Regions from separate parts of the Streptomyces sp. NPDC093064 genome, predicted to be linked through region 2. Evidence: riboswitches for the same ligand, from Rfam matches in the RefSeq annotation. Region 2 holds a riboswitch; the other holds the start of a gene.
What was found. Region 2 has a riboswitch for thiamine pyrophosphate ahead of thiC (phosphomethylpyrimidine synthase ThiC). Riboswitches for the same ligand answer to the same signal wherever they lie in the genome.
Positions count from the first base shown of each region.

Region 1 (8,471 bases), on a different contig from region 2:
ATCCCGTCGTACCGCACGCACCGTGCGCATCCTCGGTGTCGCCTCCGCGTCCGCCGCTCTCGCTCTCGGCGCCGCGGGCAACGCGCTCGCCTGCAACATCAAGGAGTTCTCCGCCGAAGCCAAGTGCGACGGCGAGAAGGGCGTCATCGTCGTCACCGACAAGGACCCCTCTCGCACCGAGGCCGTCGTCTCCGTGTTCCTCCAGAACAACGGCGCCGACGCCCGTGAGGTCGGTGAGCTCACGGTGAAGGGTTCCCGTGAGGGCACCACGATCACCTTCGCCGAGGACTGGCAGCCGAACGCCACCTACCGCATCCACGTCAAGGCCGGCAAGGACGGAAAGCTGGTCAACGAGGACATCAAGCCGAACCTGACCACTCCGTCCACGGCCTGCAAGACGGAGACCCCGAGCACTCCGGCCACGCCGCCGGCCCCGGAGACGCCGACCCCGTCGGCGACGGAGTCGGAGTCGGAGTCGCCGTCCGAGTCGCCGTCGGAGTCGGAGTCCGCGGCCCCGACCGCGTCCGCCTCGGAGAGCACCACCGCTCCCGCCGGCGCCGAGAACAACGCTCCGTCGCCCGCGGTCGGTGACTCCAACCTCGCCGAGACCGGTGCCGACTCCAACACCGGCATGATCGCCGGCATCGCGGCCGCCCTGGTCGTCGTCGGCGGTGGCGCGGTCTTCTTCGGCATGCGCCGCCGTGGAGCGAACAGCAACCGCTGACGCCCCACCAGCGCACCACCCGTGGCCCGCCCCCGAACTCGGGGGCGGGCCACGGTCGTTCACTCGAAGGTAGCCCGCGCCAGCCAGAACTCCAGCAGCTCCCGCTCGCCGAGCACCTCCAGCTCGGTGCTGTCCAGGGGCAGCCGGCTGTAGAACGCGAGCAGCACGGAGGTGAGCGGCCCGCGCAGGGCGACGGTCGCCTTCTCGTGACCGCGGCGCCAGGTGACGCCCTCCTCGGCGAGCTCGATGACCCACTCGGCGTTCAGCCCGGGATCGCCGTCGGTGGCGTGCAGATGGATGCTGCGGCCCGGACCGCGCAGCTCCTGGGCGTCCGGGGACGCCTTCTTCCGCTGGATGAACTCCACGATCTGGAGCCACTCGTCGATGGCGTCGGCGGCCACGTCCGCGGCGACCTCGTAGGGCCGGCCCGCGGCGAGCGCCGCGTCGGCACGGTGGATCGTGATCTCATGGGTCATACGACGGGCCCAGAAGCGGGTGTCGAGGATCCCGGCCCAGGTCCACACCTTCGTGTCCGGTCCGGCCTCACGGAGGGCGTCGACGACCATCCGGCCGGTCTCCGCCAGCCAGGCGTCCAGCGCGGCCGGGTCGCCCTGCTCCTTCGGCCCCTCGGCCAGCGGGACCGCGTCGTCCGGGACGTTCTCCAGCGCGCGGGTCCGGACCAGCGCCTCCACCCAGCGCAGGGCACCGCCCATATGCCGTACGAGCTCCTCCAGCGTCCAGTCCGGACAGGTCGGCACGGTGCCGGACAAGTCGGCGCCGGAGGCGAGCAGGGAGCGCAACTCATCAACCTGGTGGGCGATTTCGTCACAGTAACGTTCGTAGGAAAGCAGCGTCATGCCCGCACACTAGGTGCCCTGCGGTCGATCAAGCACCACGATTTCGGTCGTGTCGAACTCCACGGCCACCTCGTCCCCGACCTCCGGTGCCGCGCGCAGGGCACAGGCCGCCTCCAGGCGGGGGGCGTTGTCGGGCTGGAGGTGGACGGTGACGTGGGTGCCCTTGAAGGTGCGGGCGGTCACCGCGCAGGGCAGTCCCTCGGCGGTGGGGACGAGGCGGACTCCCGCGGGCCGGACGAGGAGGGTGCGGGCCCCCTGGGCCGAGCCGCCGGGGACCGGCACCTTGCCCCACGGGGTGACCGCTACCTCGCCGTCCACGTTCGCCTCCACCACGTTCTCGAAGCCGAGGAAACGGGCCACGAAGGCGTCGGCCGGCCGCTGCCACACCTCGAGTGGCGTGCCCCACTGGGCGATCCGGCCGTCCCGCATCACCACGACCCGGTCGGCGAGCGCGAAGGCCTCGCCCTGGTCGTGCGTGACCGCGAGCACGGTGGTGCCCAACCGTCCGAACAACTCACGCAGTTCCACGACGAGACGCTCCCGCAGCGAGCGGTCGAGCTGGCCGAGCGGCTCGTCCAGCATCAGCAGCCGCGGCCGGGGGGCGAGCGCCCGGGCGAGGGCCACCCGCTGCTGCTCCCCGCCGGAGAGCGCGGCCACGGCCCGCCGCCCGGCACCGGGCAGCCCGACCAGCTCCAACAACTCCCCCACGCGGGCGTCCCGTTCGCTCCTCGCCACGCCGTGCATCCGCAGCCCGAAGCCGACGTTTCCGGCCACGTCCCGCTGCGGGAACAGCTGGTGGTCCTGGAACATCAGCCCCACCTCGCGCCGGTGCACCGGCACCCCCGACTGGTCCCGCCCATCCAGCAGTACCCGCCCGGAGTCCAGCGGCTGGAGCCCGGCCACCGCGCGCAGCAGTGTCGACTTGCCGCTGCCGCTGGGTCCGAGCACGCACACGATCTCGTGCTCGGCGACCGACAGGTCGACCGCGTCCAGCGCGTCCCGCCCGCCGAAGCGCACGGTCGCGGCCTCAAGGCTCAGCAGCATCTAGAACTCCCCGCTCCGGTCGGTGCGCAGCCGCTCCAGCACCAGCAGCGCCACCGCGCACACCACCATCAGAATCGTCGACAGGGCCATCGCCTGGCCGTAGTTGAGGTCTCCGGGCCGGCCGATCAGCCGCGCCACGGCGACCGGCAGCGTCGGACGGTCGGGGCGCGCGATGAACACGGTCGCCCCGAACTCCCCCAGCGACACCGCGAAGGCGAACCCGGCGGCGATCAGCAGCGCCCGCCGTACCAGGGGCAGGTCGACCTCCCGCCACACCCGCCACGGCGAGGCCCCGAGCACGGCCGCCGCCTCCCGGAGCCGTACGTCCACCGCGCGCAGCACGGGGAGCATGGTCCGTACGACGAAGGGCACGCCGACCAGGGCCTGCGCCAGCGGAACCAGGATCCAGGACTGCCTGAGGTCCAGCGGCGGGCGGTCCAGGGCGATCAGGAAGCCGAAGCCGACGGTCACCGCGGAGACCCCGAGCGGCAGCATCAGCAGCGCGTCGAAGCCGCGTACGAGCCGGGCCGCGATGGGGGTCCCCCCGTTGGAGCGAAGGCGAGAGTGAGGGAGGCGGGTGAGGGCCGCGGCGGCGAGCGCGCCGATCACCACGGCGATGGCGGTCGCCGCGGCGGCATAGCTCAGGGAGGTGCCGACGGCGTCGATCGGCGCGACCAGGAAGGTGCCGCCGTCCGCGTTCGTCAGCGCCCGGTAGTAGCCGAACCCGGGCGCGGTGAGCGACCGCTGCACCAGCACGGCGAGCGGCAGTACGACGAGGACGGCGATGGTGGCGAGGACACCGGCCAGCATCGTCCACTGCCCGGCACCGCGCGGCCGGCGGGCGGTCAGCGAGGCGTCCACCAGCTTCAGCGCGGTCTCGCGGCGCCGAACGGTCCAGGCGTGCACGGCGAGGATCGCGCCCACCGCGGCGAACTGGAGGAGCGTCAGGACCGCGGCGGTGGCCAGGTCGAAGATCTCGGACGTCTGCCGGTAGATCTCCACCTCGAGGGTGGAGAAGGTGGGGCCGCCGAGGATCTGCACCACACCGAAGGAGGTGAACGTGAACAGGAAGACCATGAGTGCGGCGGCGGCGACCGCGGGCGCCAGCGCGGGCAGGGTGACCTTCCGCCAGGCGGCGAGCGGCGAGGCGCCGAGCATCCGGGCCGCCTCCTCCTGGCGCGGGTCGAGCCCCGCCCACAGACCGCCCACGGTCCGTACGACGACGGCGTAGTTGAAGAAGACGTGGGCGAGCAGGATCGCCCAGACCGTGGTGTCCAGCCGTACGCCCCACAGTTCGTCGAGCAGGCCGCCGCGCCCGACCAGCGCGAGGAACGCAGTGCCGACCACGACCGTGGGCAGCACGAACGGCACGGTGACGACGGCTCGCAGAACCTGCCGGCCGGGGAAGTCGAGGCGCGCGAAGACATAGGCGCCGGGCAGGGCTACGAGCAGGGTGAGCACGGTGGAGGCGAGCGCCTGCCAAGTGGTGAACCACAGGACGTGCCGGATGTCGGACTGTCCGAGCACATCGGCGATCCGCCCCAACTGCCAGGCCCCGTCGGCCTCCAGGCCGCGCCGGACGATCGCGACCACGGGGTAGGCGAAGAACACCGCGAAGAACGCGACGGGCACGGCCATGAGACCGAGCCGCGCCGCGTTCCCCGTCCGGCGGCCGCGTCCGCGGCCTACCTGAGGACGAGCGAGGTCCACGACTTGACCCACTGGTCACGGTTGGCGGCGATCTTGGCGGGGACCATGGTCTCGGGGTCCTTGGCCTGGGGGCCGTACTTCACGAACTCCGGGGGCACTTGGGCGCCTTCGCGCACCGGGTAGACGAACATGTTCAGCGGCATGTCGTCCTGGAACTTCTTGGTGATCAGGAAGTCCAGGAACGCCTTGCCGCCCTCGGTGTTCCCGGCGTTGCTCAGCAGTCCGGCGTACTCGACCTGGCGGAAGCAGGTGCCCTGCGCGACGCCGGTCGGCGCGGTCTTGGGCCGCGGGTCGGCGTAGATGACCTCGGCGGGCGGCGAGGAGGCGTAGGAGACGACGAGGGGACGGTCGCCCTTGGCCTTCCTGCCGCCGGCGGAGCCGGAGAACTCCTGGTTGTAGGCCTGCTCCCAGCCGTCGACGACCTTGACGCCGTTGGCCTTGAGCTTCTTCCAGTAGTCCTGCCAGCCCTTGTCCCCGTACTGCGCGGCGGTGCCGAGCAGGAAGCCGAGGCCGGGCGAGGAGGTGGCGGCGTTCTCGGTGACGAGGAGGTTCTTGTACTCCGGCTTGACCAGGTCGTCGAACGAGGCGGGCGGGGTCAGCTTGTGGTCGGCGAAGTACTTCTTGTCGTAGTTGACGCAGATGTCGCCGGTGTCGATGGGCGTGACCCGGTGCTTCGCTTCGTCGACGCGGTACTGCGGCAGGATCAGGTCCGAACCCTTCGGCTCGTACGACTGGAACAGCCCGTTGTCCAGGGCGCGGGACAGCAGCGTGTTGTCGACGCCGAAGAAGACGTCGCCCTGCGGGTTGTCCTTGGTGAGGATGGCCTTGTTGACGGCCTGGCCGGCGTCGCCGTCCTCGAGGACCTTGACCTTGTAGCCGGAGCTCTTCTCGAAGTCCGCGATGACGCTCTTGGAGGCGGCCCACGAGTTGTGGCTGACCAGCGTCACCGTCCTGGAGCCGGCCGAACTCTTGTCGCCCGGCGACGAACCGCACGCCGACAGCGTGACCAGGCCGAGCCCGACCGCCACGACGGCGAACGTCTTGGTGTGCACTGAAGTCCTCCTGGGGGTTGGCCAGGAAGAGACGCGGCCCTGCCCGGGATCCGCGAGGGACACCCGGGCAGGGCACAACAGCTTGAGTGATGACCGAACTTCCTACCCAGAATGACCTGGGCGAGGTTCAGAGGGTCTGCGGCCGGTGCCGCACTCTCAGCGCTGTGGCGCTCCCCTGTCGGAATATGAAGATGTGTGCGGTATCAGCCTACCGTCCGGCTACCTTTCGGTGGCAGCCAGCTGACCGCAGGCGCCGTCGATCTCCTGACCGCGGGTGTCCCGGATGGTCACCGGCACACCGTGGGCGGCGATCGCCTCGACGAAGGCCTTCTCGTCCTCGGGGCGGGACGCGGTCCACTTGGAGCCGGGCGTCGGGTTCAGCGGGATGAGGTTGACGTGCACCGGCCTGCCCTTGAGCAGCCGGCCGAGCCGGTCGCCGCGCCACGCCTGGTCGTTGATGTCCCGGATCAGCGCGTACTCGATGGACAGCCGGCGCCCGGACCTGGCGGTGTACTCGAATCCGGCGTCGAGCACCTCCCGCACCTTCCACCGCGTATTGACCGGGACGAGCGTGTCGCGTAGTTCGTCGTCCGGCGCGTGCAGGGAGATGGCGAGCCGGCACTTGAAGCCCTCGTCGGAGAACCGGTGGATGGCCGGGACCAGGCCCACCGTCGATACGGTGATCCCGCGCTGGGACAGGCCGAGCCCGTCCGGCTCGGGGTCGGTCAGGGCGCGGATGGCGCCGACGACGCGGTTGTAGTTGGCGAGCGGCTCGCCCATGCCCATGAAGACGATGTTCGACAGGCGAGCGGGACCACCGGGGACCTCTCCGTCCCGCAGGGCGCGCATCCCGTCCACGATCTGGTGCACGATCTCGGCGGTGGACAGGTTCCGGTCGAGCCCGGCCTGTCCCGTGGCGCAGAACGGGCAGTTCATGCCGCAGCCCGCCTGCGAGCTGATGCACATGGTCACCCGGTCCGGGTAGCGCATGAGCACCGACTCCACGAGCGTGCCGTCGAACAGGCGCCACAGCGTCTTGCGGGTGGTCCCCTGGTCGGTCGACAGATGCCGTACGACCGTCATCAGCTCGGGAAGCAGCGCCTCCTGGAGCTTGGCGCGGGATCCGGCGGGGATGTCGGTCCACTGCTCCGGGTCGTGCGCGTACCGCGCGAAGTAGTGCTGCGCGAGCTGCTTGGCACGGAACGGCTTCTCGCCGATCGCGGCGACGGCCTCCTTGCGCTCAGCGGGCGACAGATCGGCAAGGTGCCGCGGCGGCTTCTTGGCACCGCGCGGGGCGACGAAAGTGAGTTCTCCGGGCTTAGGCATGGCTGTACCAGTGTCGCAGATCAAATCCGGTGACCTGGGGCTGCCGGTCGGGACACCTGTCGCCGGTGGTCGCCATCCGTCGCCGCCGGTCCCCCTCGGACGGCCCAGGGGCGGCCCGAGCCGGGACTGTCGCAGGACGCGAGGTACGCCTCTCGACGCTCGGTCCTGAGCGTGCTGCGGTGGGTGACGCTTCCCTGGTCATAGGCATGCTTGCGGGCCGCTGGATACGTCAGAACGGCCGTTCCCACTGTCCCGGGCACACCGACACTCGCTCCGAGCACCGCCGATATACCTTGATCCATGCGCTTGTCGTGCCGCGATCACGGCCGTGAGCTACGCCGGATCCGAAGGTCTGTGATCAGCGCACCAGGAGAGTGCGGCTGCGGGCTGTGGCACGCAAGACGATGTTCGGCTCCGCCGGGCACAGCTCATGTCGAGCGGGGGAACTCAAAAGACCCAGGGCCATGCACTGTCCCGTACGACCACTAACCTCTCGGCGTGACGAGAGAGCAAGGCCCCGAGACTGTCCCGATTCGCCGTCGAGCGTGGGTTGCGGTCGTCTCCGTCGCATTGCGTGCTCTGCTCGGTCTTGCTGTCTGGGGAGTCCTGGCTCTGGCGCTTTGGCACTTCGAAGACGGGGTCGATAGAACGCTCACCTTCGCGGTCCAGGTGTTCGCCGCTGCCCCGATGCTCGGGCTCTACCTCGCCGAGCCGCCGCGCCGACGCGTTGGATGTGCCGTCGCTCTCGTGGCCGTGCTCGTGATGGCAGGGCTCGGCTTCACAGCGCAGGCGTGGCTCTCCCCCACGCTCCAGGTGGGGTTCCAGGTAGGCGCGATTGTCGGGGTACCCGTTGGTGCAGCCCTGTTCGCTTTGATCGTCAGCCGGGCAAAGGCTGCCTGATCGCACACCTGGGCTGCCGACCGCTCGGTACCCGCTGATATGGCGGCGAGTGATCGAGCGGCGGGGTCCGCTCGTCGCGGCTGATCCCCTCGATGCGAACTATGGGCACGGTGGCCGCTGAGGTCGGCCGGGCGCGTCGGCTGGTTGCTTGGGGTTGGCAACGGTCGGTCCTGGGCACGGGGTTGCTGTACTTCCCTGCTGTACAGCAGCCAGATGCGCGATGTACAACATCGGCATGACAACTCAACCGACGCGGGCGATGTGGTGGGCCGAGATAGCCGTCTTCCTCACCGCGGCCGCCGCGACCCTCACGGCGATCGCGTTTCTGGCGTCGTTGGCAGCCGGGGGCCGCCACGTGACCCTCGACGTCGTGCCGATCGCGCTGTCCATCGGCGTCGGTATCTTCGTGAGCAGTCGGTTCAGGGCGTGGGGGTTGCGTCGCAGAGCCGCGTGCCCCACACAACCTTGAAAACCGTCGTGGCGCGAGCCACCGTGGCACCCAGCCCACGGCTCCGGCAATCCAGCTTAGGAACAGCAGGGCAGAAGCGGACTCGAGCATCTGGACCCAGCGGTCACCATCCGTGATCAACTCGGCGAGGTAAATCCCCGCGTCAAAGCTCCCCGCCGCGAACAAGAAGACCGAGGTTCTACCAAGCGATCCCCGTGTCTTGCCTGTTCTTGCTCCCACTCTTGCCGGTTCTTGCTCCCACCTGGACACTCTGCATGCCGCTCATGATGAGTGCGATCGGGCCACATGGCTATAACCCGACGGCTGTCGCTGCCGTACCGGGCTGACCGCTGCCGTTCGCACTGCCGTCAGTGGTCGTCACTGGTCGCCGCTGATCACTCTCGGACGGC
Region 1 covers NZ_JBIVPK010000008.1:210,320-218,790, reverse strand. The annotation lists gene ACIQFZ_RS13100 (LAETG motif-containing sortase-dependent surface protein) at 1-724, shown strand, start outside; gene ACIQFZ_RS13095 (maleylpyruvate isomerase N-terminal domain-containing protein) at 784-1,581, opposite strand; gene ACIQFZ_RS13090 (ABC transporter ATP-binding protein) at 1,591-2,625, opposite strand; gene ACIQFZ_RS13085 (ABC transporter permease) at 2,626-4,263, opposite strand; gene ACIQFZ_RS13080 (thiamine ABC transporter substrate-binding protein) at 4,311-5,387, opposite strand; TPP riboswitch at 5,469-5,574, opposite strand; gene rlmN (23S rRNA (adenine(2503)-C(2))-methyltransferase RlmN) at 5,607-6,713, opposite strand; gene ACIQFZ_RS13070 (hypothetical protein) at 7,212-7,613, shown strand; gene ACIQFZ_RS13065 (hypothetical protein) at 7,834-8,082, shown strand.
Region 1: another riboswitch for thiamine pyrophosphate. It lies ahead of ACIQFZ_RS13080 (thiamine ABC transporter substrate-binding protein); the one in region 2 lies ahead of thiC (phosphomethylpyrimidine synthase ThiC).

Region 2 (6,036 bases):
GGTGAAGTGGATCGCGGTGCCCGTCATCGCTCTGGTCGTCTTCGGCGGCGTGATAGCGAGCGTGATCGGCTTCGTGGTCTGGCTGCTGTTCAAGGTGCTGATCTTCGTCGCGCTGGTCGGCGGGCTGATCTACATCGTGCGGAAGTTCATGGCGGGGTCGTCCTCACGCAGCGACTGGTGAGTGCCGGAGGGCGCCGGTGAACCGGTAACGGGAATCGCCGTTTCCCTCGCGGGAGGGAAGTTTCCCGGACAAGCCGTCCGTGTGCGGTGACAGGCGGATAAGGTCCGGGGATCGATGCGGGGGTCGGCCCCCGCGGGCGGCGTACACCCCCATTCGTGTTCCCCGCACGGCTGCCCCCCTCGCGCTACGGGAGTGACCCCTTGGCCACGGTTGACACCGCACCCGCAGAACGGCACGCGCCGCCCGCACCCCGGGGGCCGTCCCGCTCGACGGCCCTCCCGGCGCAGCCGCGTTCGTCGGCCCCCTTGGAACGGCCCAGGGCCACGGTCCCGGAGCAGCCCAGCCCCCAGCAGCCCCCCACCCTCATCGGATCCGTGCAGCGCGCGATGCGCCTGCTGGAGACCGTCGCGCGGCACGAGCACGGAGCGCCCGCCAAGCAGCTCGCCCGTGAGACGGGCCTGGCCCTGCCCACCGCCTACCACCTGTTGCGCACCCTCGTCCACGAGGGCTATCTGCGCCGCGACCGGGGCCTGTTCTTCCTGGGTGAGGCCGCCGAGCGGCTGAGTAGCAGCGGAGCGGCGCAGAAACGTCGCACCACGATTGTCGAGGCGCTCGCCCAGTGGCGGGATTCCATCGGAGCGCCGCTGTACTACGCGATGTACCGCGAGGGCGAGATCGAGCTCATGTGCGTATCCGCCACCGCGGCCATCCCGGCGGTCGAGGAATGGGCCGGCTTCCGCGAGACCGGGCACGCGCACGCGATCGGCCAGTGCCTGCTGTCCCAGCTGGACGACAGGGCCCGCCGCGACCACCTCGACCGCTACCCCGTGCGGTCGCTCACCCCGTACACGGTCCGTGACGAGCACACGGTGCTGCGGCGCCTGGAACGGGCTCGGCCGATGGAGCCGGTGACCGAGCGGCAGGAGTACGCGCTGGGGGCGGTGTGCGCGGCGATTCCCATCACGGTGGGCACCACGGCGGCCGCGATCGCCCTCTCCCTGCCGGCCCATCAGGTGGACCGGCTGCTGCCCGCCGCACGTCGGCTGCAACACGAGGTGGGACGGCGTCTGGGCTCCCTGGCGCTCTCTATCAGTATCTGAAAACTCACTCCTTGTGATCTGATGTGTACGTTCAGCAAGATGCACCATTGTCACGGGATGGATTCCCGGCCAGTCGACGGCAAACAACGGGGTAGCGATGCGCGAGTCCGTACAGGCAGAGGTCATGATGAGCTTTCTCGTGTCCGAGGAGCTCTCCTTCCGCATCCCGGTGGAGCTGCGGTACGAGACCTGTGATCCCTATGCCGTACGGCTGACCTTCCATCTGCCCGGAGACGCCCCGGTGACCTGGGCGTTCGGCCGGGAGCTGCTGATCGACGGGGTGGGGACGCCGTGCGGGGACGGTGATGTGCGCATCTCACCGGCTGACCGCGACTCGCTGAGCGAGGTCCTGATCCGGCTTCAGGTCGGCGGCGACCGGGCGCTGTTCCGCTCCTCGACGGCGCCGCTGGTGGCGTTCCTGGACCGTACGGACAAGCTGGTGCCCCTGGGCCAGGAGGGTGCGCTGGCCGACTTCGACGCCCACCTCGACGAAGCCCTGGACCGCATCCTGGCGGAGGAACAGAGCGCGGGCTGAGGCGTCACGGCAGCGGACGCGGGCGGTGGTGTAGCGCTTCGCCACGGCCTCAGGGGGTGCAGGAACGCTTCGTCGGCCGCCCAAGCGGCCCCCGCACACGGAGTCAGCGCCTGCGGCGCCTGCCCCTTCCACCGCGCGCCGGAGCGGGCAGGGTGGCCTGCGCCGCGGCCTGCGCCCGTCCCGGGCGATCGGCCGAAACCACGAGTGCCGCCAGCGCCGTGGTGACCGGCACGGAGGCGACCAGGCCGATCGAGCCCACCAGCGTGCGCACGATCTCCTCCGCGACGAGCTCACTGGTGGCGACGGTCGTCACGCTGCTCTGCGCGATGGAGAACAGCAGCAGCAGTGGGAGCGCGGCACCCGCGTACGCGAGGACGAGGGTGTTGACGACGGAGGCGATGTGGTCGCGTCCGATGCGGATGCCCGCGCGGTACAGCCCGCGCCAGCCCATCGCGGGGTTGGCCTCGTGCAGCTCCCAGACCGCCGAGGTCTGTGTCACCGTCACATCGTCCAGGACGCCGAGCGAGCCGATGATGACACCGGCGAGCAGCAGGCCGCTCATGTCTATCGACGGATACAGGCCGTGGATCAGACCGGTGCTGTCGTCGGTGTTGCCGGTCAGCGCGGCCCAGCCGATGAACAGCGAGCCCAGGAAGCCGATCAGCATCAGCGAGATCAGCGTGCCGAGCACCGCGACCGAGGTACGGGCGGACAGGCCGTGACACATGTACAGCGCGATCAGCATGATGGCGCTGGCCCCCACCACCGCCACGACCAGCGGGTTCGAGCCCTGCAGGATCGCGGGCAGGACGAAGAGGTTCAGCACCAGGAAGCTGATGGCCAGCGCGACCAGCGCCATGACGCCCCGCATCCGCCCGACGACCACGACGGCGAGTGCGAAGAGACCGGCCAGCAGCGTCATCGGGAAGTGCCGGTTGACGTCGGTGACCGAATACTGCAAGTCCTTGGGTGCCGAGGGCTCGTAGGCGACCACGACCTTCTCGCCCTGGTGCAGCTGCCGGGACTGGTCGGGCTGCACGACCTCGGTGAAGGTACGGCCCTTGTCCTTGCCGGCGTCCACCCGGATCGTGGCCTTCTTGCAGCTCCCGGACTGCTGCTGCTGTGCGGAGGACCCCTCGGCAGTGGAGGTGTCGCCGGTCGGTGTGTCCCCGGAGGCGTTCACCGACCGGCAGCTGACCTCGAGCACCTCGACGACGGTGGCCTGCTGGGTCTGCCGGTCGAAGCCCACGCCGGTGCGCTCGTGCGACGGGGCGCCACCCGGCCACAGCACGACGAGTCCGGCCGCTACCACGGCGGCGAACGGGATGAGGATCGCCGCGATCACCTTGCGGAGGTGCTTCGACACGGGTGCGGCCGGCCCGTGGCTGTGGCTGTGCCCGTGTCCGCCACCGCTTCCCGGACCGTGCCCGGTGCCGTTCCCCGGGCTGTGGCCGGTACTGCTGCCCGGGCCGTGGCCGCCGCCGGTCGCGGGGCCGTGTCCGTGGCCGGCGGCGGTGGCTTCCTGGCCGTGCCGGACGTCCTGTCCGCGTCGGGGTTCGGGCGGCGGATGGGGGAACTGCTCTGTCGTGGTCACCGCCCGATCATCGCAAGAACGGCACAGGCCCACTGTTCACCGCGCCACAAATGACGCTAGCGTGGAGGCACCTTTGCACACGCGGGAGCTCGGAGCACCGGGCTGAGAGGGCGCTGACCTCCGTCTTTGCGATGTTTCACGTGGAACGTGCGATGTTTCACAGGAAACGCCGGCAGACGGATACCGCTGCGTCGACCGCCGAACCTGTTACCGGGTAATGCCGGCGTAGGGAGTAGGTCTCATGACCAACAAGGACGTACGCACGCCTGCCTCCAAGCAGATCTCCAGCGACGCGGAGCGGATCGCTTCCGACGCTTCCGACGGGGAGGCTGGGAAGTCCATCGGCTGGCACAAGGGCTACGTGGAGGGCTCACGCCCCGATCTGCGAGTGCCGGTCCGTCAGGTGCACCTCACCAACGAGCAGTCCGTCACGCTGTACGACACCTCCGGCCCGTACACCGATCCACTCGTGGGCACCGATGTCCGCAGGGGCCTGCCGCCGTTGCGGGAGAACTGGATCGTGGCCCGCGGCGACACCGAGGAGTACGCCGGCCGTCCCGTCCGCCCCGAGGACGACGGGATCAAGCACACCTCGCCACGCGGCGGTCTGCGCAACCTCGACGCGGTGTTCCCGGGACGGCCGCGCCAGCCGCGTCGCGGTCGCGACGGAGGAACGGTGACGCAGCTCGCCTACGCGCGCCGCGGGGAGATCACGCCGGAGATGGAGTTCGTGGCCATCCGGGAGAACGTTGCTCCCGAGACCGTCCGCGAGGAGATCGCGGCGGGCCGCGCGGTGCTGCCGGCCAACGTCAACCACCCGGAGATCGAGCCGATGATCATCGGCAAGCGGTTCCTGGTGAAGGTCAACGCCAACATCGGCAACTCCGCGGTGACCTCTTCCATCGAGGAGGAGGTGGAGAAGATGACCTGGGCGACCCGCTGGGGCGCCGACACGGTCATGGACCTCTCCACCGGCCGCAACATCCACACCACCCGTGAGTGGGTGCTGCGCAACTCCCCCGTCCCGATCGGCACGGTCCCGCTCTACCAGGCCCTGGAGAAGGTGGACGGCAAGGCCGAGGAACTGACCTGGGAGATCTACAAGGACACCGTCATCGAGCAGGCCGAACAGGGCGTGGACTACATGACCGTCCACGCCGGGGTACGCCTCGCTTACGTGCCGCTGACCGCGAACCGAAAGACCGGCATCGTCTCGCGCGGCGGCTCGATCATGGCCGCCTGGTGCCTGGCGCACCACAAGGAGTCGTTCCTCTACGAGAACTTCGAGGAGCTCTGCGAGATCCTCGCGGCCTATGACGTCACGTACTCGTTGGGCGACGGACTCCGGCCCGGTTCGATCGCGGACGCCAACGACGAGGCGCAGTTCGCGGAACTGCGCACGCTCGGGGAACTCGGCCGGATCGCCAGGCGTTTGGACGTACAGACCATGATCGAGGGCCCGGGGCACGTCCCGATGCACAAGATCAAGGAGAACATCGACCTTCAGCAGGAGATCTGCGATGAGGCTCCGTTCTATACGCTCGGCCCGCTGACGACGGACGTCGCCCCGGCGTACGACCACATCACCTCCGGCATCGGCGCCGCGATGATCGCCTGGTGGGGCACGGCCATGCTCTGCTACGTCACGCCCAAGGAGCACCTGGGCCTGCCCAACCGCGACGACGTCAAGACCGGCGTCATCACCTACAAGATCGCCGCCCACGCGGCCGACCTCGCCAAGGGGCACCCGGGCGCGCAGGAGTGGGACGACGCCCTGTCCGACGCCCGCTTCGAGTTCCGGTGGGAGGACCAGTTCAACCTCTCCCTCGACCCGGACACGGCAAGGGAGTTCCACGACGAGACGCTCCCGGCGGAACCCGCCAAGACGGCCCACTTCTGCTCGATGTGCGGCCCGAAGTTCTGCTCGATGAAGATTAGTAGAAGCATCACAGAGCGATTCGGTCCTGGTGGGGCTGTGACCAGCGAAGATGAGGTGGCTACCGGAATGCTCGCCAAGTCCGCCGAGTTCGCGGCGCAGGGTAACCGGCTGTATCTGCCAATTGCGGACTGATCTTCTGACGTCTCAGCGTCTCCCGGCACAGACTCCGGGAGACGCTCGCGTCATCGACGAAATCACCGTCAGCACCTCTCAGGGACGCCGCACCGGCGCCTACCGCCTCGTCACGACCCTGACCGATCCCCGCACCCACCCCGCAGCCGAGCTGATCAGGCTCTACCACGAGCGATGGGGTGCGACACGAAGTCGCACGAGATTGAGTGAATTACCTGATTGGAGGATCGACTTGATGTCGACAGCGTAGTTCCGGGCCAGTGCTCAAGGCCCGTCCCCACTTCGACATGCGTCGCCGGTAACGGCGGGGTATGAAGCTCGAAGGAGAAGCCCAAGGGCCCCTGTTCCATCCGGGGGTTACAGGCAAGGGGAAGACCGGACGGGTGAACGCAAGTGAACCCCTGATGATGCCTCGTGATCGTGGGCCCCGCCGATGGATTGCTTCAGCGGGGTGCAGGACTGGCCGCTGAGAAGCGGCAGGCGCCGGCTGAAGACCCAACGTCAGCCGGGAGAGCATCGCCGTCCCGGAGTTTAGGGGGCACCCACCCCGGTCGT
Region 2 covers NZ_JBIVPK010000020.1:32-6,067, reverse strand. The annotation lists gene ACIQFZ_RS23375 (DUF5326 family protein) at 1-181, shown strand, start outside; gene ACIQFZ_RS23370 (IclR family transcriptional regulator) at 487-1,281, shown strand; gene ACIQFZ_RS23365 (SsgA family sporulation/cell division regulator) at 1,379-1,816, shown strand; gene ACIQFZ_RS23360 (YibE/F family protein) at 1,920-3,410, opposite strand; TPP riboswitch at 3,482-3,659, shown strand; gene thiC (phosphomethylpyrimidine synthase ThiC) at 3,652-5,481, shown strand.